3 regions of the Croceibacterium aestuarii genome follow, and region 1 is predicted to be linked to each of the others. Evidence: predicted binding sites of a transcription regulator. Region 1 holds the regulator's gene; each other region holds the start of a gene.
What was found. The regulator LexA, encoded in region 1, represses DNA repair genes until DNA is damaged. The targets are predictions, from matches to a motif close to GTTCCNCNCTTGTTCT.
Positions count from the first base shown of each region.

Region 2: a site for LexA is predicted at 4,091-4,106, ahead of Q7I88_RS00020 (S24 family peptidase). Genes of this name have one in related genera too.
Region 3: a site for LexA is predicted at 1,364-1,379, ahead of Q7I88_RS00165 (DUF7146 domain-containing protein). Genes of this name have one in related genera too.

Region 1 covers NZ_CP131039.1:2,406,333-2,419,679, reverse strand. The annotation lists gene Q7I88_RS11980 (coiled-coil domain-containing protein) at 1-1,460, opposite strand, end outside; gene Q7I88_RS11975 (Hpt domain-containing protein) at 1,531-1,830, shown strand; gene Q7I88_RS11970 (hypothetical protein) at 1,808-2,398, opposite strand; gene Q7I88_RS11965 (hypothetical protein) at 2,384-3,058, shown strand; gene Q7I88_RS11960 (hypothetical protein) at 3,093-4,049, shown strand; gene Q7I88_RS11955 (sensor histidine kinase) at 4,053-5,438, shown strand; gene Q7I88_RS11950 (citrate synthase) at 5,440-6,723, opposite strand; gene gltX (glutamate--tRNA ligase) at 6,747-8,159, opposite strand; gene Q7I88_RS11940 (ComEC/Rec2 family competence protein) at 8,189-10,366, shown strand; gene lexA (transcriptional repressor LexA) at 10,372-11,058, opposite strand; gene Q7I88_RS11930 (molybdopterin molybdotransferase MoeA) at 11,132-12,331, opposite strand; gene moaC (cyclic pyranopterin monophosphate synthase MoaC) at 12,328-12,798, opposite strand; gene Q7I88_RS11920 (mechanosensitive ion channel family protein) at 12,973-13,347, opposite strand, start outside.
Region 2 covers NZ_CP131039.1:974-5,949, reverse strand. The annotation lists gene mobF (MobF family relaxase) at 1-2,396, shown strand, start outside; gene Q7I88_RS00025 (HNH endonuclease) at 2,619-3,377, shown strand; gene Q7I88_RS00020 (S24 family peptidase) at 3,388-4,023, opposite strand; gene Q7I88_RS00015 (hypothetical protein) at 4,498-4,944, shown strand.
Region 3 covers NZ_CP131039.1:36,770-50,116, forward strand. The annotation lists gene Q7I88_RS00160 (strawberry notch family protein) at 1-284, opposite strand, end outside; gene Q7I88_RS00165 (DUF7146 domain-containing protein) at 360-1,274, opposite strand; gene Q7I88_RS00170 (lytic transglycosylase domain-containing protein) at 1,413-1,997, shown strand; partial or broken gene Q7I88_RS00175 (thermonuclease family protein) at 2,185-2,611, shown strand; partial or broken gene Q7I88_RS16555 (DUF6961 family protein) at 2,602-2,796, shown strand; tRNA gene Q7I88_RS00180 (tRNA-Lys) at 3,164-3,239, opposite strand; gene folK (2-amino-4-hydroxy-6-hydroxymethyldihydropteridine diphosphokinase) at 3,252-3,758, opposite strand; gene Q7I88_RS00190 (uracil-DNA glycosylase) at 3,782-4,435, shown strand; gene aguB (N-carbamoylputrescine amidase) at 4,432-5,298, opposite strand; gene msrA (peptide-methionine (S)-S-oxide reductase MsrA) at 5,376-5,912, shown strand; gene Q7I88_RS00205 (helix-turn-helix transcriptional regulator) at 6,139-7,257, shown strand; gene Q7I88_RS00210 (flavin reductase family protein) at 7,327-7,944, opposite strand; gene Q7I88_RS00215 (RsmB/NOP family class I SAM-dependent RNA methyltransferase) at 7,952-9,199, opposite strand; gene Q7I88_RS00220 (DUF1674 domain-containing protein) at 9,257-9,415, shown strand; gene Q7I88_RS00225 (hypothetical protein) at 9,412-10,017, opposite strand; gene hemH (ferrochelatase) at 10,022-11,047, opposite strand; gene Q7I88_RS00235 (molybdopterin cofactor-binding domain-containing protein) at 11,044-13,317, opposite strand; gene Q7I88_RS00240 (Mrp/NBP35 family ATP-binding protein) at 13,321-13,347, opposite strand, start outside.

The sequences.
Region 1 (13,347 bases):
GCGATGCTGGCCATCTTGCGCCCCAGTTCGCCCAGTAGCGCCGACATGGCCTCGCCGCGCTCCGCCAGCCCGGCGACATGCGCGAGATGCTCTTCCTGTCGCTCGCGAACGTGCTCGTCGAGCGACGCGAGGCGGTTTTCGAGCGCAATGATGGCATCGGTTTCGCGCGCTTGTGCTTCCTCTCGGCGGCCTGCGAGGGCTTGTTCGAACGCCGCGACACGATCGTTCATGGCCGTGTCGACCCTCTCCGCCTCGTCGCTCAAAGCGTGGAGCCGACGCCGCGCCTGGTCGAGCGCGGCAGCGTCGATCCGCGATATGTCGTCGATTGCTTGCTTCAGCCGGTCTTTGAAGTCTGCGATCGCGGCAGACCATTTCTCCGCGGCCTCGTCCTGCCCGGCGCGCATTCGGTCGAGCAGCGCGCGGCCTTCGTCGTCTGCCAGCGCAACGCGTTCGCGCAGCGCGGCAATTTCCCTCTCGGTGCGGTCCTGGATTTCGCTCCCCCGTGCGGTCAGCTCCTCGTCGAGCGCGGAGGCCTGGCGGCGCAAGGACGCGAGCGCTTCGACTTCCCGGCCGTCGAGTCTGGCTCGGAACTCCTCGCTCTGCTGACCCAACACCGTGAACCGCTCTGTGGCGATTTTCTCGAGCTGGCTCAGCTGGGTTTCGAAGTGCCCTAGCGCGTCGTCGATACGTTCGCGGAGCGAAGTGATTTGCCTCTCGCTCGCTTCGCCGAACTGATTGAGCCGGTTGAAGCCATCGACCAGCGACTGCACGTGGCCATGAGCGACATCTCCCGCGTGCCCGATCTGGTTGCTGACATCGCGGGCCGAGTTCGAAATGACCGGAAGGTCGCTGCGCAGACGTTCCATGTTGTCGCGCGCCGTCTCGCTAACCCTGCCGATCGTCTCGACCTGCTGCGAGTTATCGACAATCAGTTCCTGCAGACGCCCGGCGTGTTTGGAAATCCGCTCGCCGGCCATGCGGCCGAGCGCTTCGAGATCGCGTGATTGCGCGGCCAGGAACTCGCGAGCCAGGCTGAGTTCGCGGTTGACGACCGACAGCCGTTCCTCGAGCCGCGCACTTTCAAGCGACAACGAGCGGGCCGTGTCGGAGAAACGCGACGCCTCGCGCCGCGAATGGCGCATGGCGAGCAGCCATAGCGATACGATGAGCAGGATCGGGACTGTCCAGGCGACAACCCAATTGCTCCACTGCTCGGGAGTGGCGCCGGCGAGCATTTCGTCTCTGTAGACCCAGCCGAAAAAGCCGCTCCAGACGAGTGCCGCCATGACGGCAAGCGTCGGCACGATCCAGTCGAGGTGGCGCCGCGGCGCTTCCTCGTCCCACGCGACCTCTTCGACGTCGATCTCTGCTGCTGAAGAATCAATCGCTTCGGACGATTCCGTGCTCTGTGCAGTGTCAGGCTCGGAGCCCACCGCAACCAAGTTTTCCCGTCGAGACATTCGCAGAGGATATCACAGGCCCGTCCGCAAAAAACCCTTCATTAACCCTGATGCGCGCATGGAGCTGTGGATGGCTGTGCAGAGCAACGGTTTCGACGCAACTATTTCCGCGGCTGCCGGTGACGACCTGGAGCTGCTTGAGGAACTGCGCTCTGCATTCGTCGAGAGTCTCGCGCGTCAGATCGACCTGCTTCGCCGCGCGCGCTGCGACGGTAACTGGGAAATTGCGGCGCAGCGCCTAAAAAGCCTCGGCGCCTCTTTCCACGCCCCCCGGCTGGTCGATCTTGCCGTTCTCGCACTCGAGAGCGCGCCGGGCGACCCCGCCGTACTGCGCCAACTCGAACGTTTCATCGGGAAGATTCAGGTCTGACCAAGCGCTGCAGCTTGGCAGCGCGCCAGGCCCGGCCTAGTGACCCCATGTGCGAATTGCCCTGATTGCGACCGATGACGCGGGCTTCGACCCGGCCCGCGACCCCGCTGTTCTCGGCGGCCGCGCGCTGTCGCTCCACCAACTGGAATTCGCTCTCGGGCAAGGCTGCGAGAAAATCCTCTGTCTCGGACACGGCGCCTCGCCCGAAGCGATCGCCTTGCGCCATGGGGCTGAGAGGGCGGGGACCCAGTTCCAGGTCCTTCGCGGCGCGCGCGATCTGCCCGCGGCCGTTCGCGGTGATGATCAATTGCTCGTCTTCGCGCGCGGCCTTCTGCCGGATTCGCCGCTTGCCTTCGAGGCCTTGCTCAAAGAGCCGGTTCTCCTCGGCCTGCCGGTGCAGCCGGGCGCCGGCGCGGGTTTCGAGCTGCTCGATTTGACCACCGCCTGGGGCGGGGCAATGGTCATTCCCGGACGCCTCGTGGACCGCCTCGACATGCTGCCCGAGGATGCGGAGCCGATCTCCGGCCTCCTGAGGATCGCCCGCCAGGCCGGCGTGCCCGAGCGGCAACTTCCCGAAAGCGAGCTTGCGGAAGGGCGCTGGGGGCTCTTGCGCACGGCCGACCAGGCCGCGGCGGCGGAGCCGGGCTGGATGCGTCGCCGCCTGCCGGCCGCCTCGCTGCGCAATCCGACGCGCTGGTTCGCGCGTCTGCTGTTGCGTCGTTTCGGCGCCGCCGCCACGGCCTCGCGGCGGGCCGCTCCGCTCGCGCGGATGGCTGCCGCTCTAGCCTTGGCGGGGGCTCTCGCGTCGGCGTGGTTTGCCTTTCCGATTGCCGGGTTCACTCTGCTCGCGCTGGCTGCACTGGCGATCGAACTGGGCGACGGGATCTCCCGGCTGTTGCGTCCGAGCTTTGCCGGTGAGCGAAAGCCATCGCGGGTCTCCAGAGGCTTGCGGGCTGCATTCGATCTTGCGCTGCTCGTCGTGGCGGTGCTGGCGTTGCCCGGCACACTGCACCGGCGGCTATTCCTGGCACTGCTCACCGTCGGGCTGCTTCACGTAAAACCGCTGCCTGACCGGGCTGGTTGGCAGGCGATATTTGCGGATCGTGTGCTGCTCGTCCTTGCCCTGGCCTTTTCGGTTGCGATCGACGCGGCGGAAAAAGGCTTCATGATTGTCGCCCTGGTGCTGCTGGCAGTGCGAATCTGGCCATTTTCCGACAAACGCGGCTAACGCGCATTTAACCCACTTCGACTATGGCTTAGCGATGGACAACGCCCCCCTGACCGAGAGCAGTCTCGAAGCGGTCGAGGCCGTCATGCGCGACGAGCTCGCGCAGGGTGATTCCGTGCTGTCCAACGCCGCGCCGATCATGCGCCATCTACTCGCCAACGAGGACCAGGCGTTGTTCAGCGACGAGATCGTCGCGCGGGTTCGCGGGATGCTGACCGACGTGGCTCGCCAAATGCTCTATGCCCAAGCGGAAGCGGCCATGGCGGCGGACCGTGCCGAGTTTGCCGAGTCGCGCAGCGAGCCGCTCGTCGCCGCACTGGCGGGCGATGCTGGCTTCCTGGGCCATCTGCACACCTTGACTATGGAAGGGCAACTGGCGCGCAAGCTGCAGGACCGCACCGGACTCGATCCGGTGCTTTCGCCGCTGCTGCAGGAGCTGGTTGCGGCAAAGGACGATGCCATGGCGGCCGCGGCGATGTCGGCCATCGCTGCGCAGGCCCGCTTCATGCAGCAGCTGCAGCGCATGGCCATGCCGCTCGGCGAACTGCCGGGCGACTTGTTGCATAGCGCTCTCGTCGCCTTCCGAGAGACCTCCGGCGGCGACGAAAGTGCCGCGGCGGCGGAACGCAAGTTGCGCGACGAGTTCGACGAAGGGCTCGGCCGTATCGGCCTTTTGACCCGGTTGGTCATGCGTCTCGGCAAGGGCGCCTCTCGCGCGCTCGACATCGATACCGCCGGGCTCGCGCTCTTCGCGACCGGGCTGGCCATGGCCATTGGGCAGGATCGCGACGTGACCGTGCTGGCTTTCTCGGATCGTCAGTTCGCCCGCCTCGCCCTGGGCCTGCGCGCGGCAGGGCTCAAGACGCGTGCCCTGGAGGAGCAGTTCCTCTATCTCCATCCCGATGTATCGCTGCCGGAGAATTTCGACCATCTGACGCCCCAGCGCGCGGCTGCGTTACTGGCCGCTTCCGATTTGCGGGCCGAAAGCTAGGCGATGGCGGGCGCAGCCCAATTCATCGCCACGGCTCGGACCGATGGGCGCGACTGGCTGGTCGAGGCGGCGGAGCCGCTTTCCGAGCTGCAACTGCGCAGCGGGGGCGACCTGCCAGGCATCATCGCCACGCCGGCGTTGCTGCAACTGGTCCGCAAGTCGCGCAAGTACGGTCTGCGACTGGCGCGGGCGATCCAGGCCCAGGACGACAGCGAAAGCGTTACCGCGTGGGTCGAGATCGAACCCGACGAAGATGGCGAGGGCTGTCGCATCGGATTGACCAATTGGCAAGCGGCCCCCCTGACCGCCGAAGACCAGGCGGCCGCCGCGCGCCGCCACGAAGCAATCGAGCGTCACGTGGCCGAACTCGCCGCTCGTCTCGGTCCGCAGCAGGAAGTGCTCTCGGTCGACTGCGATTGCGCCGAATTGGCCGAAATTGCGCAGCGCCTGCGCGAAGGGCAAGGCAGGCGTTGGACCGAGCTCGTCGAGATCGCCGGCGACACACGCCGCAAGAACCTTCATTGGCGTTTGCTCGACGGGGCGAGACTGGTGATCCCGGGCTCGTCGCGCCACTGGAAAGCGGTTCTGCTCCCGCTCGGGCGCGCCGAGCCGGGCAAGACCGGTTTCGACCTGCTTTTCGTCGCCGACGAGCCGCCTGCGCCCGCACCGAGGACGACGGCAACGAAATCGGTCTTCAGCACCGCCATTGGGCGCGACATAGCGCCGGTCTTGCGTCAACCGATCAGCCGGATCATCGCCAATGCCGAGACCATTCGGACGCAGCTCGCCGGCCCGCTGTCGGATGAATACAGCAAGTATGCCGCCGACATCGCCACCGCGGGCGAGCACCTGCTCGCGCTGATCGACGACCTTGCCGATCTCGAAGTGGTCGAGGCAGAAGAATTCGACACCGCGCCCGACAAGATCGACCTTGCCGATGTCGCGCGCCGCGCTTCCGGCATTCTCGGCGTGCGGTCGCGCGAGCGGGGAATTTCCATCGATGCACCGAAAGACGACGAAAGCGTGCTGGCTGTCGGCGAGTTCCGACGCGTGCTGCAAATCTTGCTCAACCTGCTCGGCAACGCCTTGCGCTATGCCCCCGAAGGCTCGCAAGTCTGGCTGCGCGCTGAGCGCGAGGGCGGACGCGCGCGCCTGACCGTCGCCGATCAGGGCGAGGGACTGAGCGCCGAACAGCAGGCGAGAGTGTTCGAAAAGTTCGAGCGGCTCGGCCGAAGCGGGGATGGCGGTTCGGGCCTTGGCCTCTACATCTCACGCCGCCTGGCGCGGGCGATGGACGGCGAGTTGTCGGTCGAAAGCGCGCCGGGGCAGGGGGCCCGCTTCACGCTGGAGCTCCCCGCCTTCGACGACCGGCGCCAGAAGCGCCGCTAGCCTACCGCTTGTCGACCGGCACGTAATCGCGCTGCGTCGGCCCGGTGTAGAGCTGGCGCGGACGCCCGATGACCTGCGCCGGGTCGGAAATCATCTCGTTCCACTGCGCCACCCAGCCGACGGTGCGGGCCAGCGCGAAGAGCGCGGTGAACATCGTCGTCGGGAAACCGATCGCCGAAAGGATGATGCCGGAGTAGAAATCGACGTTGGGAAACAGCTTCTTTTCGATGAAGTAATCGTCGTGAAGCGCCATTTCCTCAAGCTGCAAGGCGGTCTCGAACACCGGATCGGTGACCTTGAGCGCTTCGAGCACCTCGCGCACGGTCTTTTGCATCACCGTCGCCCGCGGATCGTAGTTCTTGTAGACGCGGTGACCGAAACCCATCAGGCGGAACGGGTCGTTCTTGTCCTTGGCGCGCTCGATGTAGTGCGGAATCCTGTCTGGGGTGCCGATCTCGCGCAGCATGTTGAGCGCGGCCTCGTTGGCGCCGCCGTGCGCGGGACCCCACAGGCAGGCGATGCCCGCCGCGACGCAGGCAAACGGATTGGCGCCAGAGGAGCCGGCGAGCCGCACTGTCGAGGTCGAGGCGTTCTGTTCGTGGTCGGCGTGGAGGATGAAAATCCGGTCCATGGCCTTTTCGACCGCCGGGTGCACCTCGTATTCCTCTGCCGGAACGCCGAAGGTCATGCGAAGGAAGTTGCCGGTATAGGACAGCGAGTTGTCGGGATAGAGGAACGGCTGCCCGACCGAATATTTGTAGGCGATCGCAGCGATGGTCGGCATCTTGGCAATGAGCCGGTGGCTCGAAATCCGCCGGTGCTCGGGATCGGAGATGTCGGTGCTGTCGTGGTAGAACGCCGAGAGCGCGCCGACCACCCCGCACATGACCGCCATCGGGTGCGCGTCGCGGCGGAAGCCGCGGAAAAGCTGGATCAACTGCTCGTGCAGCATTGTGTGGCGGGTGATCGTCCAGGTGAACTGGTCGAGCTCGTCGGAACTCGGCAACTCGCCGTTGAGCAGCAGATACGAGACTTCCATGAAGCTTGAGTGTTCGGCGAGCTGCCCGATCGGATAACCGCGATGGAGCAGGACGCCTTCCTCGCCGTCGATGTAAGTCAGCGCGCTCTCGCAACTGGCGGTCGACTTGTAGCCCGGATCATAGGTGAACATGCCGGTCTGGCCGTAGAGCTTGCGGATATCGACCACATCGGGGCCGCAGGTCCCTTCGAGTACAGGCAGCTCGTAGTCGTTTCCGTGGACTGCCAGTTTTGCCTTGTCCGCCAATTCGCGTCTCCTGTCTGTCGTGTTCATTTGCCCGTTTCGGCCGCCTGAGCGTCGATCCGGGCCAGGCTCTCTTCTTTGCCGAGAAGGGCCAGTACATCGAAAATTCCGGGGGAGGTGGTCTGCCCCGTAAGCGCCGCACGCAGCGGCTGGGCGAGTTTGCCGAGGCCGAGCCCCAGGTCTTCCGCATATGTCTTGAGATTGGCCTCCAGCGCCTCGGTTGTCCAGTGCGCTTCCGCGGCTAGGCGCTCCGAAATCCCGCCGAGCAGGACGCGGGCCTCGGGTGTTAGCAGTTCCTGTGCCTTTTCGCTCATCGACAAGGGGCGGGAGCTGAACAAGAACCCGGCACCATCGGCAAGCTCGTGCAGGTCGCGGGCGCGGGTCTTGAGCACCGGCATGGCCGTGGTCAGGACGGCGACGTCGGCCTGGGGACCGATTCTGGCTGCTACGAGCCCGGCCAGCTCGCCATCGTCGGCCTTGCGGATATAGGTACCGTTCATGCTCAGCAGCTTCTTCATATCGAAGCGACTCGGGCTCTTGCCGACGCCTTCAAGCGTGAAGGCGGCAATCGCCTCCTCGCGGGTGAACTCCTCCTGGTCGCCGAAACCCCAGCCGAGGCGCAGCAGGTAGTTGAACAGCGCTTCAGGCAGAATGCCGAGCTCGTCGCGGTAGGCGTCGACCCCCATGGCCCCGTGGCGCTTCGACAGCTTGGCGCCATCGTTGCCGTGGATCAGCGGAATGTGGGCATAGACGGGAATAGGCCAGCCCATGGCGTGGTAGATGGGCAGCTGGCGGAAGGCGTTGTTGAGGTGATCGTCACCCCGGACGATGTGGGTCACCCCCATGTCGTGATCGTCGACCACCACGGCGAGCATATAGGTCGGCGTGCCATCGGCGCGCAGCAGCACGTAATCGTCGATCTCTGCGTTCTTTACCGTGACGCGGCCCTGCACGCGGTCATCGATCACCATCTCGCCCTCGTTGGGGGTCTTCAGCCGGATCACGTAGTGCGCACCCTGGGGCGCTTCGGACGGGTCGCGGTCGCGCCAGCGCCCGTCGTAGCGCAGCGGCAGCTTCTTCGCCCGCTGCTCGGCGCGCATTTCCTCGAGTTCTTCCGGCGTGGCGTAACACTTGTAGGCATGGCCGCTGGCGAGAAGCTCCTCGGCAACCGCGGCGTGGCGGGCGGCGCGCTCGCTCTGGAACACCGGCGGCTCGTCGTAGTCGAGGCCGAGCCAGGCGAGGCCGTCGAGAATTGCGTCGATCGCTTCCTGGGTCGAGCGCTTGCGATCGGTGTCCTCGATCCGCAGCAGCGCCTTGCCGCCGTGGTGGCGCGCGTAGAGCCAGTTGAACAGCGCCGTGCGGGCGCCGCCGATGTGCAGGAATCCGGTCGGCGACGGGGCGAAACGGGTGACCACCTGTCCCTCGCTACCGCTTGCCATGTAACTGACTTTCCTTTCCAATGCGCCCGATGGCCACGCGCGAGGCGCCTCTGGTCCCGTTGGGGCAGGAACCAGGCGATGCTGCGTTGCAGCAGACGCCTTGGCGAATGCGCGCCCGCTTGTCCAGTTTCCTCGACGGAGCCGATGCGTTTCTCGCCCGGGCGGCGTTCGATCGCGGACCCTGGCTGGCGGTGGCACTGGCCGGCGGGATCGCCGCGTGGTTCGCGCTGCCGGCATCCGCGTGGTGGATCGGTACCATCGCCGCGGGCATGCTCGCGGCGCTCGGCGCGGTTGCATTGTGGCGCGGCCAGGAGCGGCGCGTGCATCTTCTCACTGCCGTGGCGAGCACCGGTGCGCTGCTCGCGGCGGGAACGGCGCTGATCTGGGCACGCTCGGCCGCGGTCGGGGCCGAACCCTTCGCCCGGCCCGTCTCGGCCGTCGTCGAAGGGCGAGTGCTCGAGCGCATCGAACAACCGGCGGAAGACCGCACCCGGCTCGTGCTCGCGGCGCGCGATCGCGCGGGCGAGGCGGTCAAGATCCGGGTCAACGTGCCGCTCGATGCCGACCGCGAGGATTTTCGCGAGGGAGCCGTGATCCGCTTCAAGGCGCGGCTCATGCCGCCTGCCTCGCCGATGCTGCCCGGCGGCTACGACTTCGCTCGCGCCGCCTGGTTCGCCGGCTATGCCGCAACGGGCAGCGTGCAAGGGCCGGTCGAACTGGTCGCGCCGCCGGCCAGCGAGGCGTGGCTCGCGCCGTTGCAGCGGCGCCTCGCAGCACATGTCCGATCGCGTTTGGGCGGTTCGGCAGGGGCCATCGCCGCGGCCTTCGCCAGCGGCGACCGCGGCGCCATCACTACGGCCGACGAAGACGCCATGCGCGATGCCGGACTGACCCACCTGCTGTCGATCAGCGGCCTCCACGTCAGCGCGGTCATAGCTGCGGCCTATTTCCTTGCGATGACCGTGCTGGCCGCCTGGCCGTGGCTGGCGCTGCGGGTGCGACTGCCGGTCGTCGCGGCGGGCGTCGGGGCGCTTGCCGGGATCGGTTACACCCTGCTCACCGGAGCGGAGGTGCCGACCGTGCGCAGCTGCGTCGGCGCGGTTCTGGTTCTCGGCGCGCTGGCGCTGGGGCGCGAGCCCTTGAGTTTGCGGATGGTCGCAGTGGCCGCGGTGTTCGTCCTGCTGCTGTGGCCGGAATCGCTCGCCGGACCGAGTTTCCAGATGAGCTTTGCCGCGGTCGTCGCAATCGTCGCGCTGCACAATGCCGGCCCGGTGCGGGCCTCGCTTGGCGCGCGCGAGGAGAGGCTTGCGATGCGAATACTGCGCGGCGCGCTTGGGCTGCTTCTCACCGGCGTGGTGATCGAATTGGCGCTGATGCCTATCGTGTTGTTCCACTTTCACCGCGCAGGGGTCTACGGCGCCTTCGCCAACGTGCTGGCGATCCCGCTGGTCACGTTCGTCTCGATGCCGCTGATCGCGCTCGCCCTCCTGCTCGATCTCGTGGGGCTTGGACTGCCGGTCTGGTGGCTTGCGGGCCAATCGCTCGACCTCCTGCTGTGGATCGCGCACCTCGCCGCAAGCCAGCCGGGCGCGGTCACGCTGATGCCGCAGATGGGCTGGGGCACCTTCGCGCTGTTCGTTCTCGGCGGACTGTGGCTCGCGCTGTGGCGCGGCAAGGAACGGCTGTGGGGCCTTGCGGCGGCGGGCGCGGCGACGCTGTCGATGCTGCTCACACCGGCCCCCGACGTATTGGTCTCGGGCGACGGCCGGCAGGTCGGCATCGTCACCCGGGACGGGCGTCTGCTGTCTTTGCGCGACACGAAGAGCGAGTTTACCCGCGACAACCTGATGGAGCTCGCCGGGGTCGAGGCCGAGCCGGTACCGTTGGCGACTTGGCGGGGGGCCGAGTGCTCGCGCGATTTCTGCACCCTGACGATAGAACGGGCGGGGCGGTCCTGGCGCCTCCTCATGGCCCGCAGCCGCAACATGATCGAGGAACGCGCACTGGCGGCAGCCTGCGAACGCGCCGACATCGTGGTCGCCGACCGCTACCTTCCGCGCTCATGCCGGCCGCGCGCGTTGCTGGCCGACGCGCGGACCCTGGGCGAGACCGGCGGAGTGGCGCTGGTGCTGGGCGAGAGCGGCGTCGACGTCACGACCGTGGCGGCGAGCCAGGGTGAGCACGGGTGGTGGCACCCGCGGAAGTAAAACGCCTAGTGATATCGCCGCAGCAGCCCGGCAAGCTTGCCTTGCACCTGGACTTCATGCTCGGCGTAGATCTGCGGATCGTAGGCGCCATTGGCGGGGTCGAGGCGGATCTTGCCGTTTTCGCGGCGCAGGTACTTGAGGGTCGCTTCCTCGTTGCGGACGAGGGCGACGACGATCTCGCCGTCGCGTGCGGTGTCGGTCTTCTTCACCAGCGCGAAGTCGCCGTCGAGAATGCCGGCTTCAATCATCGAATCGCCCGACACCTCGAGCGCGTAGTGAGCGCCCGAGCCGAGCAGCGCGGCGGGAACCGGCAGCGTGCGGTCGCTTTCCATCGCCTCGATCGGAACGCCGGCGGCGATGCGGCCGTGGAGCGGGATCTCGATCACGTCGTTGGCCGGCGCGGCGGCGCGCGGCGGCGTCGTCACCCGGGTAAGCGGGTCGTTCGAATTGGCCGCTGCCGGGGTCTGACCCTTTACGTTCTCCGGCTGCTTGAGCACTTCGAGCGCGCGGGCTCGGTTGGGCAGGCGGCGGAGAAAACCGCGTTCTTCGAGCGCCGAGATCAGGCGGTGCACGCCCGACTTGCTCTTCAGATCGAGCGCTTCCTTCATCTCCTCGAACGAGGGCGAAATACCGGTCTCCTCCAGCTTGCGCTGGATGTAGAGGAGCAATTCGTGCTGCTTGGCGGTCAACATCCCTGTTCTCTCCGCAAAAAGTGTTCCAATTCGGGAACGAATGCGGAACAGGTAGGCAACTTTTGCAAGGCCGTCAAGCGATACCGCCGTTTTCGAGGCGATAGGCCAGGGCGCCGTCGCCGGGCGAGGCAGGACCCGCTCCGGCGGGACGCACGATCAGCATTTCGGCCGCGGACAGCGCGCGCAGGGCGCTCGAATCCTGTTCGTCGACGGCGACCAGCGCTTCTGCCACGATCCGGGCGCGGAGAAATTCGGTGCGATCGCCGGCTGCGGGCAGCGCCATGCCGAGCGGGAGTTGCAGCGGGCGCGGCAGCGGTTCTGCGGCCCCGCCGAGCCGGCGCAGCAGCGGCAGCAGGAACAGGAATGCGGTGACGTAGCTCGAGACCGGGTTGCCTGGCAGGCCGAGGACCCATTGCGCTTCCTTGCGCGCGAGGAGCAGCGGCTTGCCCGGCTTGATCGCCACCCGCCAGAAATCGATGTCCGCGCCCCAGTGCTCGAGCGCGGGGCGCACCAGGTCATGGTCGCCGACGGAGGCTCCGCCGCTGGTGACGATAACATCCACGTCGCCGGCGCTTTCCAAGGCGGCGAGCATCGCCTCCATCGTGTCGGGCACCGGGCCGAGTCGCCGGATCGAGGCGGCATAGGGCGCGCTCATCGCCGTGAGCATCGCCCCGTTGCTGGCCGGGAGCTTGCCCGGCGGACAGTTCGCCGGATCAGCCGCCAGTTCGTCGCCCGAATCGAGCACCGCCAGCGTGGGCAGACAGTGCACCGCCAGGGCGCCGTGACCGGCAGCCATGGCGAGCGCGAGCTGGGCCGGGCCAATTCGTGTTCCCGCATCAAGCAAGGCATCCCCGGCGCGAAAATCGAACCCGGCACGGCGAATGTGCCGCTCGCTCGGCACCCCTTCGCCGTTGAGCTTCAGGAAATTCCCCTCGCGGACGGCATTTTCCTGCAGCAGCACCGCGCCGCCGCCGGCGGGCATCAGCGCGCCCGTGGAGATGCGGATGGCCTGACCCGGGGCGAGCGTACCGGCGAACGGGTGTCCGGCGGCGCTTTCGCCATCGACGGCCCAGGGCCCTTCGAGATCGTCGCCGCACACCGCGTAGCCGTCCATCGCCGAGAGGTCCGCGGCCGGCTGGGTGCGGGCGGCGCGAAGCGGCTCGGCAAGATGGCGCCCAATCGCCCCGTGTGCGGCGACGGTTTCTGCCGCCAGCGGTTCGACCGTCCCGAGCAGGCGCGCCTGCGCCTCGCCGAGCGGCAGCGGCGGGGTCATTCCGCGCGCCAGTCGCCGCTCTTGCCGCCGGTCTTTTCGAGCAAGCGCAGACCTTCGACGACCATGCCCTTTTCGAGCGCCTTGGCCATGTCGTAGATTGTCAACAGAGCGACCGAAGCGGCTGTAAGCGCTTCCATTTCCACGCCCGTCTTGCCGGTCAGCGAGGCCCGGGCGATCACCCGCACGGCGCCTTCCTCGAAGGCGAAATCGACCGTCACCGCGTCGAGCGCCAGCGGGTGGCACAGCGGGATGAGCTCGCCGGTCTTCTTGGCCGCCATGATCCCGGCGATGCGCGCGGCGGCGAGGACATCGCCCTTGGGACCGCTGCCTTCGCGGACCGCCGCAAGCGTGGCGGGAGCCATGCGGATCCGGCCTTCGGCCGTGGCCGAGCGGGCGGTCTGCGGCTTGCCCCCGACGTCGACCATCCGTGCCGCGCCCGATTCGTCGAGATGGGTGAGGCGGCTCACCTGCACGCCCTCGCGGCAAGAGCAAAGGTGACAGACATGGACCGGGTGTTACACGGTCCAGGGGCAAAAAAATCGGCCTTCATACGAGGCGCCGGGAAACGTCGAGTTAGGGGCGCGATGGCGAGGTTCATGACTCGCCTCATGGCAGATCGCGCAGATGTAGGACAGAGCGCATCAGGCTGCTACCTGCTCCCGATCGTCCTCCTCGACGCGAAGGTAGCGGCGCCGGACGATCGCGCCCGGCAGGTTCTCGGCGATCCAGTCGCTCATCCCTTCGCGGATGTCGCAGCGCAGGCCGAACAGCGTGCCGGCATCCTGCGCGCTCATCGTCAGGCGCACTTCGAGCGCCTCTGGCGTGGTATCGGTAACCTGCAATTTTTGGACCCGCCCGTCCCAACCTTCATGGGCGCGCACCTGGCGTTCGAACTCCGCGCGGACCGGGCCCATGCGGGTCGCAGGGTCGAGGTAGAGGAACACTGTGCCGAGCAGCTGCGCGGTCTGCTTGGTCCAGTTCTCGAACACGTCCTCGAGGAACTTGGACGTCGGCAC
Region 2 (4,976 bases), 940 kb from region 1:
CTCTGCGCAACGACAAGCTCTGGTCTTTCAACACGCTCCTCAACTCGATGACCATGGCGCGCTTTCGCCTGGCGGTCGAGAAAATGGGCTACGAAGCAGGGCCGGTTGGAAAGCATGGCAACTTCGAAGCAGCGGGCATTGCCCGCGAGCAGGTCATGGCATTTTCAACGCGGCGCGAAGAAGTCCTCGCAGCCAGGCGCGGGAACGGACTTGAGGCAGGAATTGTCGCAACGCTCGAAACACGAAAAGGCAAGGAGCCAGTGCGCGATCGCGAGGGCCTTCTTTCGTCGTGGCGCCAGCAAGCCGACGAGGTCGGTCTCGATCTTGCTGGACTGATTGACGCATCCCAGATGCGTGCTGCGGCGAAGGCAGTAGCCGGTTCGAAAGAGCAAAGCCTCCTTCATCGCGGAATTGGGAAGCTGAGGGAGTTCGCGCAGCGGATCAAGGGTGATCCCGCTGATCCGCTGATCCCTGCCCATGTCCTCAAGCAGGATGCACCGACCATCGCGGCCGCGCAGGCCGTCGCCTCTGCGGTGCGTCATCTCTCGCAGCGCGAGGCAGCATTCCCGCGCGAGGAATTGCTGAAGGCGGCGCTCGATTTTGGGCTGCCGACGACGGTGGACCATGTCGAAACCCGTGTGAACGCATTGGTCAGAAGCGGTGCACTTGAGCCCGGCAAAGGCGAGCATAAAGGCTGGCTGGCGAGCCGGCAGGCGCATGACCTTGAAAACACCATTCTCGCGAATGTCGACCATGGACGCGGTGCGGTGTCGCCTATTCTGGAACGGCCGGACGCCGCAGAACGGGTTCAGGCTGTTGCCGCGCTCAACCACGGATTTTCGCTGAACGAAGGGCAGGAGGACGCGGCGGGCCTTGTCCTTTCGTCGCGTGACAGGATCGTAGCGATCCAGGGCATAGCCGGGGCGGGAAAAAGCAGCGTGATGCAGCCGGTCGCCCAGCTGCTCCGCGAAGAAGGCAAGCAGGTGCTGGGGCTCGCCGTCCAGAACACGCTGGTCCAGATGCTCGAGCGCGACACCGGCATCCGTTCGATGACCATCGCCCGCTTTCTCGCCCAATGGGGCAGGCTTCTGCACGAACCGGGAAATGCCACCCTGCTTGGCGAAGCTCGGAGCGCGCTCGGAGACCATGTCCTGGTGCTCGACGAGGCATCGATGGTGTCGAACGAGGACAAGGCCAAGCTGGTACGGCTGGCGAACTTTGCCGAAGTCCATCGTCTGGTTCTCGTCGGCGACAAGCGACAGCTAGGCGCTGTCGATGCTGGTAAGCCCTTCGACCTCGTCCAGCAGGCCGGGATCGAGCGAGCCAACATGGACGTTAACCTGCGCGGCCGCGATCCCGTCCTGCGGCGTGCGCAGGCGGCCGCGCAGGAGGGGCGCATCGACGATGCGCTCCAGGCACTTGCCCCCTCAACCATAGAGGCTCGCGGAGACAGTGCGATTGTTGCTGCCGAGCAATGGCTCTCGCTCAGCCCGGCGGATCGGGATCGGACGTCGATTTACGCGTCGGGACGAACCTTGCGATCCGCGGTCAACGAGGCTGTTCAGCGCGGGCTCAAGGCCAATGGCGAGCTCGGGCCACGATCGGGCCGACTGACCGTTCATTCGCGGGTGAACGTGACCCACGAGGAGTTGCGGTACCTTCGCACGTACCAGCCGGGCATGGTTCTCAACTTTCGCTCGCGCGACAGTACCCAGAAACTCTCCAAGGGCGACTATACCGTCAAGACCATCGACCATGCGCGCAAGCAGCTCTTGCTTGAGGACAGGAAGGGGCGGCTTCGCAAGTTCAATCCCGCGCGTTTGCGGCCGGGCGCAGCCGATAGCCGGCTGTCGCTCTTCGAACGCAAATCGCTCTCCATCATCGAGGGCGACAAGATCCGCTGGACCGACAACGACCACAAGCGTGGGCTGTTCAACGCCGACCGGGCGAGGATCGTGGCCATCGACACAAAGGGCGTTTTGGTGGAGACATCAGGGGGCAAGGAGCTCCGCCTGAGCCGCGGTGACCCCATGCTCAAACGCATGGACCTCGCCTATGCCCTCAATGCGCATATGGCGCAGGGACTCACATCGGATCGCGGGATCGCAGTGATGGACAGCCGCGAACGCAATCTCGCCAATCGGCAGACCTTCCTGGTCACGGTCACCCGGCTTCGCGACGGCCTTACGCTGATAGCAGATAATGCCGAGAAACTCGGCCGGGCCATCAAGTCCAACAGCGGCGAGAAAGCTTCGGCCCTTGAAGTTACGCAAAGGCTCAAGGCGGCAGCTGCCAAGGGCCTTTCACAAGACAAGGATGTTGGCAGCGGTTCGCCTGCAAGTGACAAGCCCGAACTGACAAAGGAAAGGGTAAAGCCTTTCGAAATCGGCATTTGATCACCGACAGCCTGGACGATTTCCGCGTTACCAGGCACGATGCCTGTTCGAATGAATTGCGGAGCGTTGCCGGTGAAGGGTGTTTTCGAGATCAGCGGCAATTCGCGCTACGACGACCTCATTACCGAGCGGTATCATTTCCCCTCGCAGTATCTTTCCGAAGCGCGCCAGCTCGAAAACGACTGGATCCTTTACCGCGAAACCCGCGTATCCGGCGGCCGGATGGCCTATATCGCGACCGCCTTCGTTGAGCGGATCGATCCCGATGAGGCTGATCCAACCCATTACTATGCGCGCGTCAGGGACTATCTACCTTTCGATGACCCGGTGTCCTATCGCGACAAGGACGGACGCTTCGCTGAACGATTCCTTCGCGAGATGGCCCGTCCTCGCGATGCCGGCAGGACGCTGCGCGGCAAATCGGTGCGCACGCTCGATGGCGACGATTTCGTCGCCATCGTCAATCAGGGGCTGAGCGAGACGCTCGACCCGGACAACCGGATAAGGCTCGAGCTCGACGAGCGGCACATCGACGATGCGACCGCCGCGCTGCTGGCCGATGATTTTGGCAAACGCCGGATCGAGCAGATTTTGGTGAACAAGAAAATCCGGGCCGCCAGTTTCCGCAATCAGGTTCTCGACGCTTATGACAGCACCTGTGCCGTCACGGGATTGCGGATCATCAATGGTGGCGGGAAAGCGGAGGCGCAGGCGGCGCATATCTGGTCTGTCGCCGATGGCGGACCCGACGTCGTACCCAACGGCGTGGCGCTCTCGGCCACGGCCCATTGGCTGTTCGACCGACATCTCATAACGCTCGACGACAACCTGTGCCTGCTCGTATCGCACAATAAGGTGCCGTCCGACCTGTTGAAGCTCTTCCCGCCTTCAGGACAGAAGATCAGGCTTCCGGTCGATCCGAGGGATCACCCCCGTCCGGATTTCGTTGCCAAACATCGCGCGCGCTTTGCGGGCTCCTGATCCGGTTGAATCAGACCGCCCGGCCGAACCAGATGACACGTCCCACCACTTGAATCTCGGACCGGTCGACATCGTCCCAGCTGGGATAGGCCGAATTATCGCTGCTGATGGTGATTTTGCGGCCACCGGGCTTGAGCGTCACGCGTTTGACCACCAGAGCATCATCGGCGCGCAGAACATAGATCCCGTCGCGTAGCCGCGAGCCCTGGTCCGACGCATCGACCAGCACTTCGTCGCCATCGCTGAGTGTAGGCTCCATGGAGTCGCCCAGAACATGGATGATCGAGAGACTGGCGCTCTTTGCTCGGGTAAGCCGGGCAAGCCAGCGTTCGTCGAACCCAAAACGGGTATGCGCGGTCTCGCTTTCGGCGATCGCGCCGTAGCCCGCCGACGCATCGACATTGAGCACCGGAATTTCAACGAGGCCATCCCGCATCGGCGCGGGCGGGCCGCCCAGAACCTGCTCATCGACACCGAAAAAGCTCGCGAGCGTGCGTCGGTCCTCATCATCCAGTTTGCGCGGCGATCCGCGCTTGATGAACTGCTGGATATAGGACGAGTTGCGTCCGATCATCCGCGAGATCGAGGAATATCCGAGCCGTCGCTGCTGGATCAGGCGATCAAGCTCCTCTCTGACATGTTCCATCGTTCATTCCTTTTGACGGTCTCAGGAGAGAAGGAAATCTCCTAGACTCGTTGGAACCTTCCTACTAAGAACAAAACAGGAACACAAGCGTTGAGTGAGTCGAGGAAGGTCATGAAATTACTGGATCGCGTCGAGCTCCATCTGAAAGAATCGCACATGTCCGCGACGCGATTCGGTCGCCGCGCCGTTGGCGATCCGCGCTTTGTGCTTGATCTAAGAGCTGGACGCAGGCCACGCAGAAGAACGATTGAAAAGGTCGAGAATTACCTCAAGACAAGAAGCGCTCTCCAATAGTTCTTCGAAAATTCACGAAATTCTCATGGGTTTGTCGCAACGTGCCTTGGCGCAGGCCCCGCGGTTCGATACCGTCTGGCTCATTCAGGGTTTCTCCGCTCGGTTGCTATCAGCATGCCAAGTCTGCTTCCGCATCGGCCCGCAGAAGCCCGACATCTTTACGGGCTTTAGGGGGTCTGCGTGGAAATTACCGAATGGCTCGGTGATGGGCTGATCTACTTTTTTACCGAGATTCCGCTCATTCGCGACGCAATGGCGGCCTTTCTGGCGATAGTCCTCATCGGAACAGCAGCCCCTCTTCGGAACATAATGAGAACTTCTTCCGGGCAACTCAAGAGTTATCCAGAGTTGGAATTCGGCCAAATCTTCAGCGATTCGCGTGATTTGAAACACCTATGGACGGTTAGAGACCTTTGCGGACAAACCGCTCCGCCGCCCTCGGGTCTGATAATCTTTTTCGTTCGGCCCGATTTCGCGACTGAGACGCGCGGACTTGCGACGGCAACGGCGGGTTTCCGCGCCAGCGTTGCCGAATTTCGCGGACGAATCATTCCTTCTTTCACACAGGGGGCTTGGCTAAGCGGTTTGAATCTTCGCAAAAACGCTAAGTTCAGCTTAGCCTTTTGAGATTACTTCAAACTGGACATGAGTTTACACAA
Region 3 (13,347 bases), 980 kb from region 1:
TCGAACCGCGCTTCGGCTTCGTGCACGCTCGTGGCTAGATCGATGCGCGAGGACTCGCGAAGCCAGAGCAGAGCGCCGATCTCAACCGCGTTGTTGTAGTCATCGATGCTCCAGGCGCTTCCCCAGTCCAGAACGCCGGTTTCCTCGGCGAACAGGCCGGAAATGTCGGCACGGGAATGATGACGTCCCGATGCGAGAAGCGCGGCAATCCTGGCTCCGATGGCGTAGGCGAGAGGCAATGACGGGAGCTGCCCGCTGGCAGGGAACAGATCTGATTGAAACATGGCAATTCGTCCTCCTGATGGGGGCATCGGGACACGCCCGCTGCCGGATCAGGAATTCGAGAAGCCCTCTCTCCTCTACGGCGCCGCTTTGCGGCGCAGCCATGCTGTCAGCTCATCATTCCAGTCGGTATCGCGTGAAGATGGCCTGCGGACCAGGATCGTCCGCCCTTCCTGTGCGTAGGCTGCCAGGCCACGCGATGCGGCCAGCTCGCCGCCAGCATCATGATCGACGAAGAGATGAAGCTCGGTCACGCTCTCGGGCACGCTCACGAGGCCGAAGCGCTCATTGCCCAGGGTCGCCCAGACGGGGATGCCGGTAAGAGCATAGGCCGACATCCCGCTCTCGATACCCTCGGCGAGGCCGAGCTTGCCGGAAGCCGGAGCGAGGAGGCGGACAGCAGCTTCACCGAGCGCGCCGAGTGCGCGCTTCGGCTTGTCGAAGCCAGCCTTAGTGCAAGCCTCGCGAGACAGGAACGTGCGGTGGATTGCGATCGGCCCCTCATCGAGACTGACTGCTGCGATCATGGCTGGCAAAAAGCGGGTTCGTCCTTTCGGGCCAAGCGGCGTTCGCGGATGAAAACGAAGTCCCGAAGATGCGGCGAGGATGCCGCGGCTCTCAAGGTATGCCTTCGCCGGACTGGCTCGCAGTGCTTCCGCTTCTCGCCAGATCCTCAACGCAGCCGCCGAGGGTTTGCGAGTTCTGGTCTGCTCGCGATGGTCGGCAGACGTAGACCCTGAGAAAAGCGAGGTCGCGTCGAAACCTTCACGCGCCAATGCAGACAGCACGGTCTGCTGATCGCATCCCGCAAAGCAATGGAAGAGGATGGCCTGTCGACCGAGCGACACACTGAGTGAGGGCGTCCGGTCGTCATGCGCAGGGCAGCAAGCCATGCCTTTTGTGCCGGACCATTTGCCGCCGCGACTTTCACAGATGCGGCGGGCGGTCTCGGCAAGCGACCGGTTGGGATGAGTTTGGTCAGACAGGGACATGCGAGCTCCTCAGCTTGCAAAGTGACCCCCTCAGCAGCGCTCCTCTCCTCTCCAGAGGGCAGGCATTCGCGCCTTTCCTACAGGCATATGTTCTATTTATGTTCTATTGCGATTCGAATCAATGGAGCAACAAGCGAAATGACCTGTCTCAATCGTCTGACCACGATCACGTTCGCCTGTTTGGGAATGATCGCAACTTCATCGCAGCAAGTCTGCGCCCAGGATTTTACCTTGTTCGAGCATGCGATCGTTCCGCCGAAGGCGGATCAGCAACCGGGAAGGCAATATCTTCCTGCGGTCTACCAGCCTGAGGCAGCGGACGTTTCCTACCGGGAAGGCCTGTACATGGCGGCAATAGCCGAGGCTGAGCGCCGTTACGGGCTTCCGACCAACTTGCTTCGTGCCCTCATCTGGGCTGAATCCCGCTTCAATCCGATGGCTGTGAGTCCAGCGGGCGCTGCCGGGCTTGCTCAGCTTATGCCGGCCACGGCGCGAGAACTGGGCGTCCGGAACCGTCATGACCCACTTGCATCGATCGATGGTGGCGCCCGATACCTTCGCGACATGTTGGACCGATTTGACGCGGTCCACCTAGCCTTGGCTGCTTACAATGCTGGCCCAGGAGCCGTCTCTCGATCTCGCGGCATTCCGAACAATGGTGAGACGCCGCAATATGTCCGGTCTGTGTTGGGACGTTGGCAAGCACTTGGCGCATACAATTGACGAAACTGGCTGATGTCTGGCTATTGTCTGCAATCATATGGCGGAATGAAGACGGAAAACGCTAGTGAATGAGACGCCCGGTGAACCGTTCGACTTTCGCAAGGCGTTGAAAGCACAGAAGCGCCGGAAGCTGAGAAAGGAGATCGCGTTGGGTTTGGGAGCATTCGCGATCGCATTTGCTTGAGGGATGCTGGCACTCAACTGGTCAGTCCATGATGCCAGCCTTGCTAAGGACGACCAGCAGCCACAGGCTTTATTCCAGTAAGCGAGCTCCCCACAATTTGACATCTGCGGATCCATCCGGCGCACATGCGTCGTGTATGGAGATACTTTCTGGCTTGATGGCGTAAAGATCCGCATTGCTGACATCGATACTCCCGAATTCAGCGAGCCTCGTTGCGGCTATGAATACGAACTCGGCATGCGAGCGACGCATCGCCTTGTCGAATTGCTTAATGCCGGACCGTTTGAGCTCAGGACCATCGGGAGCAGAGATGAGGACCAGTACGGTCGCAAATTGCGGGTTGTAACGCGGCCGTCGCTCGCTTGGCGATCAGCTGGTCAGCGAAGGGCTGGCGCGGACCTGGACCGGGAGGCGTGAGCCATGGTGCTGAACCGCGACCAGGAATTGTGGGCGGTCGCGCTCAGAGTCGAAAAGAACCACGGCGAAGAAGGACCCGCGTATATCGCAGAGTAGATCCAGCAACTATCCAACGAGAGGGACGAGGCAGGCGTAGCAGTATGGAGAACGGTTGCTGAGCGCCTCGATCAGCTTAATTGCCTGAGTTCCACGAACTGAGGGTCGGGGCGATGCGGGAATGGCTTCAAAACTGGGGCGTGAGAATTGAGTTCGCCTTACTGGCTTCAGTGTCTCTGCTGGGGCTGATCTTGAGCTTGAAATCCTGCATTGGTTGACGGTTTTCCCCTCAGGTCAATCGCGTCACCGGTCTTTTGCTGGCTGGCAGCTGCGTCGGAATATCACCGCATTCATCAGTGATCCAAGCGCCGCCGTCCCGCTTGGCAACCCCTTCGCGGTGTACATCTCTAGGATTCATCGAGCTCAAGAGGTGACCCCACATCCATGACGGTGAATCCTAGGTGAATCCTTTTCTAGACATTTCCACCAAATAGAGACCAGCAGACCTTACCTAAGTCGCTGAAAAATATGGTGAGCCCTGCTGGGTTCGAACCAGCGACCTACTGATTAAAAGTCAGTTGCTCTACCGACTGAGCTAAGGGCCCGACCACGGCGGCTCACCTAGGCAGCGGTCGGGGGCGGGTCAAGCGGGCGTGAAGCTGGCGGACCGAAAGGCCGGTTAGCGGGTCGCGCCAGGCGGGAGCGACGCGCAGCGCCGGGGCGAGCACGAACGCCCGCTCGCGAAACAGCGGGTGGGGGACTGTCAGGTCGCCCGAAGCGAAGCAGCCACCGCTCCACAGCACGATGTCGAGATCGAGCACGCGGGCGCGCCAGCGCTGCCCACCGCTGCGCCGCCCGAAAGCACGCTCGCTCCGCTTGAGCAGGGCAAGGAGGCCCGGCGGATCGAGGCGGGTTTCGATCACCGCGGCCGAATTGGCATACCAGCGGATCGAGGGGCCGAGAGGGTCGGTCTCGACCGGGGGAACGCTGGCAAGGATTGTCAGTCCCTCTCGCTCCAGCCACGCGAGAGCAGCCGCCAGAACGTTTCGCGGACCGCCATAGCGCTGGTGCCGAACGTTCGAGCCGAGCGCGATCAGGTAGCGGTGATTGGTTGCGGCCTGCATGGTGGGTGGCTTACTCGGCGCCGATGCCCGTGCAAATGCCCCTCGCGGACAGCGAGCCTCCGCGCGATTGCCGCCGCTGCCCGCGCCTTGTGCGGCTGCGCGGGACACTGCGACGCGAAGAGCCGGGCTGGTGGAACGCCCCCGTACCCGCCTGGGGCGATCCCGCCGCCTGGTTGGCCGTCGTCGGCCTCGCCCCCGGCAAGCGCGGCGCCAACCGCACGGGACGGCCGTTCACCGGCGACGGCGCGGGCGATCTGCTGTTCGCGGCGCTGAACGAAGCCGGGCTGGCGCGCGGCGCCTATCGCGGCGAGCCGGACGACGGGCTGGCGCTCGAAGGCGCGATGATCCTCAACGCGGTCAAATGTCTGCCGCCGGGCAATAAGCCGACCCGCGACGAGTTCGCACGATGCAGCCGGTACCTTTCGGCCCAGCTGGCTGCCCTGCCCTCGCTTGAGGTCGTCCTGGCCGTCGGCAGGGACGCGCACGACGCCGTGCTGCGGCATCACGGGCTGGTTCTTGCCCGCCACCCGTTTGCTCATGGCGCCGTGCATCTCCTGCCCGACGGGACGCGGCTGCTCGATAGTTTCCACTGCAGCCGCTACAACGTGAACACCGGGCGGTTGACCGCGGCAATGTTCGCCGCGGTGTTTCGGCAGGCGCTGGTGCTCAGGCGCTAGATGTCTTCGCAGATCCGCCCGTAAAGCTGCGGGCGGCGGTCGCGGAAGAAGCCCCAGCTGGCGCGGTGCTTGCGGCCCGCCTCGAGGTCCAGCGTCGTGACCAGCGCGCCGGTTTCCTCGCAACCGAACTGTTCGAGATAGTCGCCCCATTCGTCGCAGATGAAGCTGTGGCCGTAGAATGCCTGCCCCTGCGCGCCCTTCGGCCGTTCGAAGCCGATGCGGTTGGCGGCGACCACCGGCATGCAGTTGGAGACCGCGTGGCCGATCATCGCCCGGCGCCACATCCGGCTGGTGTCCATGTCGGCATCCTTGGGCTCGCTGCCGATCGCGGTCGGGTAGAACAGCACCTGCGCGCCCATCAGCGCCATGCAGCGCGCGGTTTCGGGATACCACTGGTCCCAGCACACGCCGACGCCGATGCGAGCGCCGAACAGGTCCCAGACCTTGAAGCCGTCGTTCCCGGGCCGGAAATAGAACTTCTCCTCGTAGCCCGGCCCGTCGGGAATATGGCTCTTGCGATAGGTGCCCATGATCTCGCCGTCGGCGCCGATCATCGCCAGGGTGTTGTAGTAGTGGTGCCCGTCGCGCTCGAAGAAGCTGGTCGGGATCGCTACGCCGAGCTTTTTCGCCAGCGTCTGCATGGCGATCACCGAGGGATGCTCGGCCGTGGGCCGGGCGAGTGCGAACAGCGCATCGTCCTCGACGGCGCAGAAGTAGGGGCCGGAGAACAGCTCGGGCGGCAGGATGACCTGCGCGCCCTGCCCCGCGGCCACCTCGACCAGCGCGGCGACGGCGGCGATATTCTCCTGCTCGTCGGTCGAAGCGAGCGCGAGCTGCAGGGCGGCGACGGTAAGCTTGGTCATGGCCGCCAGTTAGGGTGTGTGCGCAGCACTGGCAACGCTGCGAACGCATGCCTATCTCGCGCGGGAAGGAGATTTCCATGAGCGAGACTGCAATCGTTGCCGGCGGCTGTTTCTGGTGCACCGAGGCGGTGTTCCGCGACGTCACCGGCGTGAGCCAGGTCGAGAGCGGCTATACCGGCGGCAGCGTGGCCGACCCGACCTACAAGCAGGTTTGTTCGGGCAGCACCGGCCATGCCGAGGCGATCCGGGTGACCTTCGATCCCGGGGCCATCACGCTCGCCGAGATTTACGACGTGTTCCTCGGCACGCACGACCCGACACAGCTCAACCGCCAGGGCAACGATGTCGGCACGCAGTACCGCAGCGCGATCTTCCCGCTCGACGATGCCCAGAAGGCCGAGGCCGAAGCCGCCATTGCCCGCTGGAATGACGAGCATCCCGGCAGCCAGGCGGTCACCACGGTTGAGCCGCTGGGCCCATGGTATGCGGCCGAGGACTACCACCAGGAGTACTGGGACGGCGAAGGCCAGCGGAACCCTTATTGTCTCGCCGTGATCCCGCCCAAGCTGCTCAAGCTGCGCAAGAGCTTCGCGAACAAGGTGAAGGCGGGCTGACCCTCGTCCCTGGGTCGTGGCCCCCTAGACGACAGTCCGGTGCAGATATCCTGCCTGCCAATTTGTTGCGGGCAAGCTCCGGGCTGGACGAGGAAAGAGCGGATCGAAACCTTGGTGAACTGCTCGGCGCGCGGGAATTCTTTTATGGGCGTGTGCCTGGGTGCGGCCAATGGGGTACCAGCCAGACGGGGTTGGTACCGGCACCCAAGGTGCTACGTTATCCGGCATGAGGGTGGAAGAGATCGACGATAGCACGCGGGCAGCGATCCTGCGTCTGTCTGAAGCCGAGCGGGAATGCCTCAAGCGCTGCCTGCGCCATCAGACCGCCAAGCAAATGGCCCTCGATCTGGGCATCTCTCCTCACGCCGTCGAGAAGCGGTTGAAGATGGCTCGCGCCAAGCTCGGCCTGTCCTCGTCGGTTGAAGCTGCGAAGCTGGTGGAGTTGTCGGACAGGTCCGGTCGGCTGGGACCCCAATTGTCGGACCTTCCTTCGGGCAAGCCGTGGCCTGATGAAGAGGGCTCGGCAGCCGGCCCACGAAGCGAGACCGCGTGGATCACGCGCCATCGGACTTATCTGGTCTCAGGAGCAATAGTCATGAGCGCTCTTGCCGCAATAGCACTGGTAATCGCAGTTCAGTCATCCGGCACCATCCTCGAGCAGACAAACTCACCGGCAAGGGTAGCGTCCGAACAGGCCGCTGCGCCAGCCGACGGGCCGAAGCCCGGCACGGAGTCCGCCCTGCGCAGCCTTGTGAGCGGGCTGACGAGCGGGTCGCCCGAATACGACAAGCTTTCTCCGCAGTTCGCCGAGGTCGTTCGCCGCGACCTACCCATGACCCATGCCATGTTCAACGGGATGGGGGAGCTCAAGTCGGTGACCTTCCGTGGACGCGGCGCGATGGGCGACGACACCTACACTCTCGTGTTTGCCAACGGCAAAGTCGTCATGTCCGTCCTGCTCGATCCCCAGGGCAGGATGGCCGGAGGCATTCTCCAACCGGTCAAGACCTCTGCACCGACGGTTGCACCAAGCGCTGTGCCGAATGCCGGCACCGAGGCTGCCTTGCGGAACCTCGTCGCCGGGCTGGCGCGCGGCTCGCCCGACTACGACAAACTCTCTCCCGGGTTTGCCGAAATCGTCCGCCGCGACCTGCCCATGACCCATGCCATGTTCAGCGGGATGGGCGAGCTCAAGTCGGTGACTTTCCGCGAACGCCGTCCGGCAGGCGATGATGCCTACGACCTCGTATTCGCCAATGGCGAGGTGATCATGTCAGCCGCGCTCGACGCCGAGGGCAGGATGACCGGCGGCATTCTCCAGCCGGGGGGTGCCGCTGGACGCTGATCGCCAGGGGCGGCCTGCTATGGCGGCGAAACAAGGCATGTCCGCAACGCCGTATTGGCGGCGGCCCCGTCAATCGGGCCGCCGCATCCTGAACAGCCGATCCTCGGTGATCTCGAAGTAGTCCGCGGGGCCCCCGCCGCGGGTGATCGGGCGCGGGCGGGCGGTCTGGTAGATGCCGTCTTCGAGCATCGCCGTGTCGATGTGGATGCCGACCGCCTCGCCGATGACCAGCCACTGGTCGATCTCGCGCCCTTCCTTGTCCTTGAGCCGGACGAGCTGGGTCAGCTTGCATTCGAAATGCACCGGGCTGCCGGCAACCCGGGGCGGCGCGACGAGCGACGAGGGCAGCGTTTCCAGACCGGCGAGATCGAACTCGTCGACCTCCGGCCCCACGCTGGCCGAGCTCGCGTTCATCGCCTTCGCCTGCGCCATCGTCGCCAGGTTCCAAACGAATTCGCCCGTCGCTTCGACATTGGCCACCGAATCCTTCCAGCCCGACGACGAAAAGGCGATCAGGGGCGGCTTGTAGGCAATAAGGTTGAAAAAGCTGTAGGGCGCCAGGTTGCGCACCCCGACGGCGCTTACCGTCGAGACCCAGCCGATCGGCCGCGGGGCGACGATGGCGTTGAGCGGATCGTGCGGCAGGCGATGCCCGGCGGCAGGTTCGTAAGAGTGATAGTCGGCCATTGCCATCCTATGACCGGGCCTCGCCGCAGTTCCAGCGCGCGATGAAGAAGCCGTCGAGCCCGCCTTCGTCGGGCAGCATCCCGGGGTCGGTGCGCACCCAGCCCTCGGCGGTCGGCTGCAGGCCGGCAGGCAGTTCCGCTGCGCTGACCGGGTCGGGCGTCAGCGACACGCCCGCCGCCTGCGCCTCGCCCTCGGCGCTTTCCAGCGAGCAGACCGCGTAGACCAGCCGCCCGCCCGGGGCGAGCCAGTTTGCCGCGCGTTCGAGCAAGGCGGCCTGCAGTTCGGCCATTTCCTCGATCTGGCGCTCGTGGATGCGGTGCAGCACGTCGGGATGGCGGCGGCAGGTACCCGTGGCGGTGCATGGCGCGTCGAGCAGGATCGCATCGAAGCGGTGCCTGGGTTCCCATTCGAGCGCGTCGGCGCGGACCGGCGAGGCCTTGAGCCCGGTGCGCTTGAGGTTGTCCTTGAGCAGGTCGAGCCGCCGCGCGCTCATATCCAGTGCGGTAACGGTCCAGCCGGCCGCAGCGAGTTGCAGCGTCTTGCCGCCGGGCGCGGCGCAGAGGTCGAGCGCATGGCGCCCCTCGCCCGGCCCGAGCAGGCGCGCGGGAATCGAGGCGGCGAGGTCCTGCGCCCACCATTTGGCGTCCTTGAAGCCAGGCAGCGCCTCCATCGCCGTGCCGCGCGGCAGGCGGACGTGGCCGGGAGCGAGCGATTTGCCCCCCAAATCGAGCGCTATGGCGGCCGCCTCGGCCGGGTCGCGGGTGGTCAGGTCAAGCTGCGGCGGGTCGGCCAGCCCGGCGGCGATGGCACCGGCCCGCTCGCCCCAGCGTTCGGCCACTTCGGGCGGAAGCGTCGGCACGGCAGGCAAAGTCGCGCCGCGCTTACTCAGCGTCGAGTACACGCCGTGGGCGAGGCGCCGCGGCCCGCCGGTGAGGAGCGGCAGGCCCGTGGCAATGACCGCGTGCGGCGGGGTGTCGAGCCGCAGCCACTGGGCCAGCATCATGCGCAGCACCGTGCGCGGCTTGGCGTCGTCGGGCAGGCGCTTCTTCGTCGCGCTGTCGATCAGGGCATCGAGATCGACCAGCCAGCGCAGGACCTCGCTGGCGATGGCCCGGGCCAGCGCCCGGTCGGCGTGGTCGCGCATGTCCCGCGTCGCCGCGCCCAGCGCCTGGTCGAGCGTCTCTCCCCGGCGCAGCACGGCGTCGAGCATTTTGAGCGCGGCGCGGCGCGCGGGAAGGCCGGAGGGATCGGGCATAGGCCGAGCGCCCTATGCGACATTGCATCGCGGCGCCAGCCGTCCCATCTTCGCGCCATGAGCAAGCGCGCCACCAAACGCCCCGAAACCTTCGCCAAGCCCGCCCACTGGACCAGCGAGCCTCCGCCCGAGCCCAGGGCCGGCGATGGGGAAGAGGCGCTCAGCCCGACGCGCTACGGCGACTGGGTGAAGAAGGGCATCGCCATCGACTTCTAGGCCGACCGGTCGCCCTCGCCGCCGGCATCGGGCGGCTCGGCGGTGCCGAGGTGCTTCGCCCAGTCGATCCTGACCAGCGCGACCAGGCCGAGCAGCAGCACGACCTGCAGGGCGATCCCCAGCGGGCTGGCGAAGCCTTCGCGCAGTCCGTCGGCGAACGAGGACACCTGCAGCGCCTTCGCCGAACCGGCGTAGATCGAATAGGAGACGATCCGACCCGAGAAGAAGGCTGCGGTAAAGCCGAGCAGCGGCACGCCGGTGAGCCCGGCAGCGGCGAACAGTTGCGCCGAGGGCAGCGGCGACAGGGCGAACAGGCCGAGCGCCAGCACGCCGCCGTGCCGGCGCCGTTCCAGCCCATCCTTCGCGGCTTCCAGGTTCTTGCGATACTTGACCGGCAACCAGCCGCGGAACCGGCGAAACCCGTGCGCCAGCACCCAGCGGCCGAGCGCCGCCGCCATCGCCCCGACGATCACGATCGCAGGAACCGGCAAGGGGGTGTTGAAGCCGAACAGGACGATGATCGACCATGTCGGCGGACCGAAGGCCGGTAGCAGGTTGATGGCGAAGACGACTGCGAACAGCAGCAGCAACTGCGTGGCCACCGCGTCAGCCGATCCAGCCGGCGAGTTCGCGCCGCACCAGCGCCTCGAGCATGTCCATGCCCGCCTCCCCGGCGTTGAGACAGGACAGCGCGGCATAGTGCGTGCCGCCGGCCTCGATAAACTGCTCACGGCCGCGGATCGCCAGCTCCTCGAGCGTTTCGAGGCAGTCGGCGGAAAACCCGGGCGCAGCCACCGCGAGTCGCCGGGTGCCCTTGCGGGCTTCTTCCGCCAGCATGGCGTCGGTAGCAGGCTCGAGCCACTTGGCGCGGCCGAAGCGGCTCTGGAAGGTGGTGACGAAGCGCAAGCCGGGACGGTCGAGCGCCGCCTCGAGGAGCCGCGCGGTCTTGCGGCATTGGCAATGGTAGGGATCGCCGAGGTGGAGCGTGCGCTCGGGCATGCCGTGGAAGCTCAGCAGCAGCGTCTCGGGATCGAAGTCCAGCGCATCGAGCTGCGCGCCGAGATCGCGCGCCAGAGCCGCGATGTGAAGGGGATCGTCGTGGTACGGCGGCAGCGTGCGCAGCGCCGGTTGCCAACGCATGTCCCGCAGCTTGTCCGCAGCCTTGTCCACAACCGTCGCGGTCGTCGCGCCGCTATACTGCGGATAGAGCGGCGCCAGCAGGATGCGCTCGCAGCCGGCATCCAGCAGCGCCTGCAGCTGCTCGCCGATGGCCGGTTTTCCGTAGCGCATGGCATGGCGCACGAGGACCGCATCGCCCAGTCTCTCCTGCAGGGCCGCCGCCTGCGCAGCGGTGATTGCAGCCAGCGGCGAACCCTCCTCGGTCCAGACCTGCGAATAGGCATGGGCGGACTTTTTGGGCCGCGTGTTCAATATGATACCGCGCAGCAAGGGCTGCCACACGATAGCCGGAATCTCGACCACCCGGCGATCCGACAGGAATTCGAGCAGGTAGCGTTTGACCGACTTTGCGTCGGGCGCGTCGGGGGTGCCGAGGTTGACCAGCAAGACGCCGATCGCGCCGCTCGTCACCGGGGGATGATCGGAAGGAAGGTCTTGGGGATGCCAGGTCATAGCCCGCCCGATAGCAGCGGGAGACGGCGCAAGCGAAGCCCGGTTGCCGAAAAGAGCGCATTGGCGATCGCCGGTGCGACCGGCGGCACGCCGATCTCGCCCGGATCGAAGGGCGGCGCCTCGCTGTCGATGAGCTCGATGACGATGTCGGGGCTGTCGGTAAGCTGCGGCACCTGCAGCGCGGCGAGACGGCCGTAGACCGGCAGGCCGCGCTCGTATTCCGCGGCCGAGCCGAGCGCCAGGCCGAGGCCGAAGATCAGCCCGCCCTCGATCTGCTGCAGCGCGATGTCGCGGTTGACTACCCGGCCGATATCGACCGCGGCATAGAGCTTGCTGACGCGCACCCCACCCTCGCCCGCCGCGGCGACGGCGACGACGGCGATGTTTCCGCCGCTATCGGCATCGCCCATGCGGTGGCAGGCAATACCCTGCCCACTGCCGCCCTCGCCGCCGCCCCATTCGCCGAGCCGCGCGGCCGCCTGCAGGCACTGCGCGAGGCGCGGGCTGCCGCCGAGCATCGACATGCGGAAGGCGAGCGGTTCCTGCCCATGGCGGTGCGCCACTTCGTCGACAAAGCTTTCGACCATGAACGCGGTGTAGCCATGGGCATTGCCGCGCAGCCGGCCGCTCGGCAGGCCGATGCGCACCGGCACATGGTCGAGCGCAACGTTAGGAATGGCATAAGTCGGCATCAGCCCTTCGAGGACCATCGGATCGGCCTCGCCTTCGACGCCCTCGATCGCCGCCCAGGTGGTGCGGTTGTCGAACAGGCGGTGGCCGAATTCCTGCGCCGCCGGGGGCATGGCCAGCCGGGCGCGGAAGGTGTCGATGTAGCCGTTTTCGCCGAGCCGGGCGCTGAGCACTGCGGCCACCGGCGGGCGCGGGCGCTCCATCAACTGCTCCTGCCAGCGCGACCAGACCAGCTGGATCGGGCGTCCGGACTCGCGCGCAATCAGCGCCGCCTCGATCGCGTGATCGTGTTCGAGCCGGCGGTCGAAACTGCCCCCCGCCGGCATCGGATAGAGCACGACGTCTTCGGCCGAGAGGCCGAGCGCGCGGGCCGCCGCGACGCGCGCCGGCTCGGGCGCCTGGGTTGCGAGCCACAGTTCGAGCCGCCCGTCCGACAGCCGTGCGGTGCAGCTCGCGGTCTCGATCGCTCCGTGCACCGCCGGAAGGACATCGTAACGCAGCGCCAGCGTCGGCTTGCCCATTTCATCGTCGCCCGCCCCGCGCTCGGCCACCCGCTGCGGCTCGCCGCTCCGCACGCCGTGGTCGAGAATCTCGGCGATACGGTCGCTCTCGACCGGATTGGCGACGCGGAAACGGGGGGCAAGCGCGCCGAGCGCCTGCTCGGCGGCCCACCAGGTGTCCGCGACGGCGGCGATCCAGCGCTTGCCCTGGATGACGCCGAGCAGCCCCGGCGAGCCCGCCGCTGCGCGCTTGTCGAAGCTCGACAGCTCGGCCCGGTCGAGCGGGCCGTGGCGGATCGCGGCAAAAGCCATGTCGGGCAGGCGCACGTCGCCGGCGAACTGGTAGCTGCCGTCGACCTTGGATGGGAGGTCGAGCCGGGGGAAGGCGGTCTGGAGCTCTTCAGGGTCGAGGAACCGTTCGCCCGTCTCCGCCAGGCTGTCGGTGCGCAGCGGCGGGGGCGAAGGCGGGTCGTACTGCGCGGCCTCCGCGGCGAGTTCGCCGAAGGTCGCGCGCTTGTCTTGGTGGGTCACCAGGCCGGCGGAGGCATCGCATTCCTCCCAGTCGACATCCCAGCGATCGGCCGCCGCCATGCACAACATGGCCCGCGCGCTCGCCGCCGCCTCGCGGCACGGCATTTCATAGGCCGCCAGCGTCGTGCCGTCGGCGGTAGCGGTGAAGTTCCGCTCCTGCGCCCAGCGGCGTAGCAGGAGATCGTCCGCATCGTCGGCCAGCGCGGGAATTGCCGGGTGCCACAGCGGCGACCACTTCGCCGCCAGCGGCAGGTTGGCGTAGGCCCCGCTGATCGGTGCCGGGCCCGCGGCGACCTGGCGCCAGTCCGCCCCGAGCTCCATCGCCACGATCTGCGGCAGCAGCGTGGTCGCCCCCTGGCCCATCTCGAGTTGCGGCACCGCCACCGTGACGACTCCGTCTTGGCCGATGGTCAGCCAGGCACCGAAGGCTTCTTCACCCGGCCCGGTCGGCAGCGGCGCGCCGTAACGGCGCGGGTACAAGGCCCACGCGACCAACAAGCCGCCGCCGACGGCCGCGCCGGCGATCAGGCCGCGGCGCGAGACGTGCATCGATCAGCGGCTCCCGTCCCGGTCGAGCCA